DNA from 2 places in the Mesorhizobium sp. B2-4-14 genome. Region 2 is predicted to be linked to the other one. Evidence: predicted binding sites of a transcription regulator. Region 2 holds the regulator's gene; the other holds the start of a gene.
What was found. The regulator LexA, encoded in region 2, represses DNA repair genes until DNA is damaged. The targets are predictions, from matches to a motif close to TGTTCNNNNTGTGTTCNG.
Positions count from the first base shown of each region.

Region 1: FJ938_RS22940 (PA0069 family radical SAM protein) is a predicted target of LexA. The motif match lies at 1,702-1,719, and genes of this name have one in related genera.

Region 1 covers NZ_VFVA01000031.1:47,454-50,660, reverse strand. Annotated here, with positions in the region: gene FJ938_RS22945 (ribonuclease HII) at 1-319, opposite strand, end outside; gene FJ938_RS22940 (PA0069 family radical SAM protein) at 473-1,627, opposite strand; gene FJ938_RS22935 (glycosyltransferase) at 1,776-2,303, shown strand; gene moaB (molybdenum cofactor biosynthesis protein B) at 2,416-2,970, opposite strand; gene FJ938_RS22925 (4-(cytidine 5'-diphospho)-2-C-methyl-D-erythritol kinase) at 2,972-3,207, opposite strand, start outside.
Region 2 covers NZ_VFVA01000007.1:39,588-42,794, forward strand. Annotated here, with positions in the region: gene FJ938_RS08710 (ABC transporter substrate-binding protein) at 1-181, opposite strand, end outside; gene FJ938_RS08715 (GntR family transcriptional regulator) at 333-1,106, shown strand; gene lexA (transcriptional repressor LexA) at 1,502-2,239, shown strand; gene FJ938_RS08725 (ComEC/Rec2 family competence protein) at 2,233-3,207, opposite strand, start outside.

The DNA of each region.
Region 1 (3,207 bases), on a different contig from region 2:
TGAGGATGTTGCTGTTGTCGATGCCTTCAGCGCTGATCGACGCCATCGAAACCCCAAGCGCCGAACCGATGATACGCAGGAAAAGCGCTTCGCGCTGCAAATGGCTCAGCCGTTTGGAATCATCTAGCCCTTCGGGGATATTGACGGGATCGAGCACCACCGCGGCGGCGACGACCGGCCCGGCCAGCGGGCCACGGCCGGCCTCATCCATCCCCGCGACCGGCCACAGGCCGTCGGCCATCGCCTTCGTCTCGAAGGAGAAATCGGGCTTCTCGACGATTTCGAAGAGAAGCGGAGAATCGGAACGCGCGCGAGCCATGTTGCGGCGAGGTTCGCATCGGCTCCGATTCTCCGCAAGTCCCTCCGGGTCGGGTGGGGCGCCGGACCGGGAGGGCACCGTCTGCAGGCCGGGGCAGGCCGGACGGGATTTTTTGCTTGGCAGCAATGAAACTGCCGCAGCGCTTTGGGATCTTCAGAGCAGCATCAACTGCTCCTGGTCCTTTCCGGCAGCGACGAATTGGTCGGTCCGCAGGGTGCGCCGTTCGGCGTTGAGTCCGAGTCGTTTGGCGGTGATCTCGAAGCGGCGGCCGATCTGCCAGGCATAGGGTCCGGCGCCCTTCATGCGCTTGCCCCATTCCGAATCATAGTCCTTGCCGTCACGCATCGAGCGGATCAGCGACATCACGTGGCGATAGCGGTCGGGATAGTGGCGCAGCAGCCAGTCCTTGAAGATCGGGCTGACTTCCAGCGGCAGGCGCAGCACGACATAGCCCGCCTCGCGCGCGCCGGCGGCACGCGCCGAATCGAGGATCCGTTCCATTTCCTGGTCGGTAAGACCGGGGATGATCGGCGCCACCATCACCGAAGTTGGAATGCCGGCATCCGAAAGCTGCCTGATCGCTTCTAGCCGCTTGGACGGCGTTGACGCCCGCGGCTCCATGGTCCTGGCCAGCATGCGATCCATTGTCGTCACCGACAGCGCCACCTTGGCGAGCCCACGTTCGGCCATGCGCGACAAGATATCGATGTCGCGCGTCACCAGAGCGGACTTGGTGACGATGCCGACCGGATGGCCGCGCGCTTCCAGCACTTCGAGGATCTCGCGCATGATCCGGTACTGCTTCTCGATCGGCTGGTAGGGGTCGGTGTTGGTGCCGATGGCGATGGTGCGCGGCTGGTAGCCATCCTTAGACAGTTCCTTGTCGAGCAAGCGTGCCGCATCCGGCTTGGCGAACAGCTTGGATTCGAAATCCAGGCCAGGCGACAGGCCCATGAACGCGTGTGTCGGTCGCGCGAAGCAATAGACGCAGCCATGCTCGCAGCCGCGATAAGGGTTGATTGACCGGTCGAAGGAGATATCGGGCGATTCATTGCGGGTGATGATGGTGCGCGGTTTTTCCACCTGCACCTCGGTCTTGAACGGGGGCAGTTCCTCCAGGGAACTCCAGCCATCATCGAAAACATGCCGGCTGACAGGTTCGAACCGGCCGGACGGATTGATGCCCGCCGACCGGCCGCGGTTGCGGTCCGGACGGATGCGCATGCCGCTCTGCTCGATCATCGCATTGGCCATCTCGGCTCTTCCTGCCCCAAAGGCGGCAATGTCGGCACGCATGATCGGTTCCATCTTTGCCCGCTCCCAAGGAGTGTCCATGTTGTGTCGAATCGCTCTGCTCATGAAATTATTCCTATTTCGCCTATGAGAACAAAGCAAGAACTTTCTATGTTGCGTTGCAAAACTGGCGCTGTGCGCGGGTTTCCGCTATTCGGCTGACATGCTCAGTGTTCTCATCGAAACCCGCAATGACGAGGAGGCTCTTGCCCGCACGCTCGGCTCGTTGATTGGCGGGGCGGTCGAGGGCGTGGTGCGCGAGGTCGTCGTCTGCGACACAGGTTCCACCGACCAGACGCATTATGTCGCCGAGCACGCCGGTTGCCAGTATGTGGCGAGCGGCGGCATCGCCGCCGGCATCCGGCAGGCCAAGGGTGATTGGCTGTTGCTGCTGGAACCGGGCTCACGGCTGGTGGAGGGCTGGATCGAGGCGGTCGTCGTCCACACGGCCAGGCAAACCATGGCGGCGCGCTTCTCACGCGCGCGGGGCAGCCGCGCGCCGTTCCTGGCCCGCGTCTTTTCGGGAAACCGGGCGCTCGCCGAAGGGCTGGTGATCAGCAAGCGTCAGGCCGCGTCCCTGTCGAAGAACGCCGGCAGCGCCGCGGCTCTTGCGCGCGGCCTGGCGACAAAGAAACTCGACGCCGAGATCTGGGTCGCCCCGGCCAAGCAGGAACACCGCTCTTCGAAGTGATATTTTGCAACGGCTGTTTCGCATTGCAGAAAATGTGACGCGGGTTAGCGGAGGCGCCGCTGCCGTTCCGTTTTTGGAAATGGCGCTTGGAAAGCCATTCAGCCTTTGGTTTTCATGGAGCGGCTTTTCCGCGCCGCAGATGCTCGTCCAGGCGCGGCATGATCTCGACGAAGTTGCAGGGCATGTGCCGATAGTCGAGTTGCGCCTTGAGGATGCCGTCCCAGGCGTCCTTGCAGGCGCCGGGCGAGCCCGGCAGCACGAAGACGAAGGTGGCGTTGACGACGCCGCCGGTCGCCCGGCTCTGGATCGTCGAGGTGCCGATCTTGTCGTAGGAGATGCGGTGGAACACTTCCGAAAAGCCGTCCATACGCTTTTCGAAGATCGGCTCCAGCGCCTCCGGCGTCACGTCTCGGCCGGTGAAGCCGGTGCCGCCGGTGGTGATGACGACGTCGATCCCCGTGTCCTTCGACCAGCCAAGCACCTTGTCACGGATTTTGTCACGGTCGTCGGTAACGATATCGCGGGCGGCCAGGATGTGGCCGGCCTCGGTGATGCGGTCTGCCAGCGTCTGGCCGGATTTGTCGTCGGCGAGGCCGCGCGTGTCCGAAACGGTCAGCACCGCGATGCGCACGGGAATGAAAGAACGGCCCTCGTCAGTCGTGGCCATCTCACTCAGCCTCCGATGTCATGCTGCGCGTTGCCGCGACGAACCAGTCGGGCTGGCGGCTTCGGATCTCGGCGGCCGCGCGCTTGGCGACATTGCCGGTCTCGAACAGGCCGAAACATGTCGCGCCCGATCCGGACATGCGCGAAAATCCTGATCCGGCCTTGTTCAGCCATGAAAGCGCCCTGCCTATGGCGGGCTGCATGGCAACGGCCGCCGGCTCGAGATCGTTGCGGGTGA
Region 2 (3,207 bases):
TGCCCTCGACGAAGCCGTTGTCCGTCAGCGCCTTCTTGAAACCGGCTATGGCGGCATTCAACTGAGGATGCTCTCCGAAATTGGCTATGCCGATACGAATCTGATCAGCCGCGGCGCTGCCGGCGCTGACCATCAAGGCGCCTGCCAGGGCCAATCCTGACAGCCATTTCGACTTCAACATCATTTCCTCCCAGATTTGATTAGCGCCGCTTAAAGACGGCACATCAGGCGATCATGGTCAGTCCGCCGGTCCATGTCAAACATTATATATAATTCTTGCCATGCACCGCCATGATATATAATTTTCCAAGCCTGACGATGGACGGACTGCGATGCAGGATCAGAATAGTTCCACAAAGACGGAGGCGGCCTATCAGCTGCTGCGGCGCGATATTCTGACGACGCGCCTCATGCCGGGTGCGCCGCTCAAGTTGAGTGCGCTGCGCGGCACATATGGCGTCGGCTGGACGCCGCTGCGTGAAGCATTGTCTCGGCTTGAAGCCGAGCGCCTTGTCACTGCCATCAGCAATCGCGGCTTTGCCGTCGCTCCCGTGTCGCGGGCCGAACTCGAGGACCTGGCGCGCGCGCGGATGGTTGTCGAGATGCCCCTGTTCCTGGAATCGATGGAAAAAGGCGACAGGCAATGGGAAGATGCCGTTGTCACCGCTCATTACCGGCTCTCTCGCTGCAAGACCGCGGTTGACGACCCCTCGGATGCGGCCGTCGATCAGTGGGACGAAAGCCACGAGGCCTTTCACGCGGCGCTGCTGAGTGGTGCGACGTCCAACTGGCTGCTGCGATTCCGCTCGACGATCGCGGATCAGCTGCGGCGACATCATCGTTTTCTCGGCCTGGCGCCGACTTTGCGGGCAGCGGCCGGCCTCAAGCATGGCTATGGAGAGGCCATGGACGCACTGCGCGAGGCGATCGCGATCGAGCATCACACCGCGATCATGGAGGCGGCGCTCGATCGTGATGTCGAGCGGGCAAAGGCATTGATGACGGCGCATATCGGCTACACGCTGCACGTCTATGTTCACAGCGAAGACAGCGGCGCCAACAACTACACCGCACGCGCCGGCAGCCTGAAAGCGGTTTCCGGATGATTTCGGCGCTTCCGCGCCGTCCGACGCTTACACACGGATCCATCCCCCAAGCGAGCTGGCGAACGTTGGCGTTTTGGTTTCGTTTCGTTCCGCTGGGATGACACTGGGCGACTCCATAAATCCGCCCCGTGCGCCTTTCAAACGACTGAAGCCAAACCTCAACAAGGGGTGGGCCACAGGCCATTAACCAAAACGATTTCAATGCGTGTGTCCGGGGCAGAAATCGTCGGTAAGCGTCGGTTGCCGTTTGTTGCCGGCGGCAAAAATTTCGAACCCCTTAACAAATTCACTAAACTTTAAACGGTTGCGGAACACAACTGGAACAGATAGTGTTTGTTCTGGGTTTGTTTTTCGATTCCGATTCAGACCCTTCGTTCAATGCCTTGGGGGCCGCCATGCTGACGCGCAAGCAACATGAACTGCTGATGTTCATTCATGAACGGCTCAAGGAAAGCGGCATCCCGCCCTCCTTCGACGAGATGAAAGAGGCTCTTGATCTTGCCTCCAAGTCGGGGATCCACCGCCTGATCACGGCGCTGGAGGAACGTGGCTTTATTCGGAGACTGCCCAATCGGGCGCGCGCACTGGAAGTGCTCAGGTTGCCGGATTCGATCGCGCCGGGCCTCAATGCGGCAAAGAAATTTTCGCCAAGTGTCATCCAGGGCAGCCTCGGTCAGGGCAACCTTGGTCGTCAGATCAAGCCGGCGCCGTCGCGCTTGCCCGCGGCCGGCAATGACGACGATGCTGTTCCGGCGGTCTCGATCCCGGTGATGGGCCGTATCGCCGCCGGTGTGCCGATCGATGCCATCCAGCACCAGACGCATTCGATCTCGGTGCCGCCTGACATGATCATGGGGGGCGAGCACTATGCGCTGGAGGTCAAGGGGGACTCGATGATCGAGGCCGGGATCTTCGATGGCGACACGGTCATCATCCGCAACGCCGATACAGCGAGCCCGGGCGAGATCGTCGTGGCGCTGGTCGACGAAGAGGAAGCGACCCTGAAACGGTTCCGCCGCAAGGGAGCTTCGATTGCCCTTGAAGCCGCTAACCCGGCCTACGAGACCCGCATTTTCGGACCGGACAGGGTCAAGGTGCAAGGCAAGCTCGTCGGGCTGATCAGGCGCTACTGAGCAGGGGCTGTTGCGCTTGTTTTGTCAGGCTTTTTATAGGGCGGCAGGCCCCTCGCCTCGCGCGAGAATTTGCGCTGTTCATGCCAGGGACGGTATGGCCTGTCGACGGCGAAGCTGACGATTGGTGGGCCAGTCGCCGATTGGCGGTCGAAGAAGACCGCAGCACTCCCTTTGCGAGCGAGTTGCCGTTTGGTGACGACGAGAACCAGCGGGTTATGGCAGGCGTCATAGCCGGTCGCGTCGTTGACGACGATCACGTCGGCGAAACCGCAGGCCTTCCAGGTATCCTTGCGGTCTTCGACATGCGCGACGATCGCTCCGGACGGGTGCCTGGCGAGGCAGACGCCGTCGGTGCAGTAGAACGGTGCTCCCGGCGGCAGGTTTACGGCATCGGCGATGGCGAACTGCCCGTCTGTCTTGTTGAACACCTCTGGCACGACGATGCTTTCGGATACCAATGCACGTTTCCAGTTGTCGACGGTGAATTCGTTCGGGCGTGCCCGGCTGACCGCGAGTTCGCCACCGCCGATCGGCACCGCGACCAGTCGGGCATCTTCCGAGATCAGCACATCGGGCGTGCGCGTATCCGACACAGTCAACAGGCCGGCAAGTGCGAATGGGAGTGCGGCGAGCCGCAGCCATGTCGTCGCCATCGTCGCGATGACCAGGGCGACCGTCACCAGCAGCACGGATTGCTGGGAAATCAGCCCGACCGCATCGACAGGAGAGCGTTCCGATATCCACGCCGATATGGCGATCATTGCCGTCAGGCCCTTGCCCATCAGGTAAAGGGATGGCGCATCCAAGCCGAACGGCATGAGCAACGCGCTGGCGACGGCCAGGAACATCACGACCGAAACGATCGGCATGACGGCCAGATTGGCGAACAAGCTGAGCGGCGATACACGCTGGAAATGCCAAATGGCAAACAGCGCCGTAGCGCTGCCGGCGATGATGGAGGTCATAGC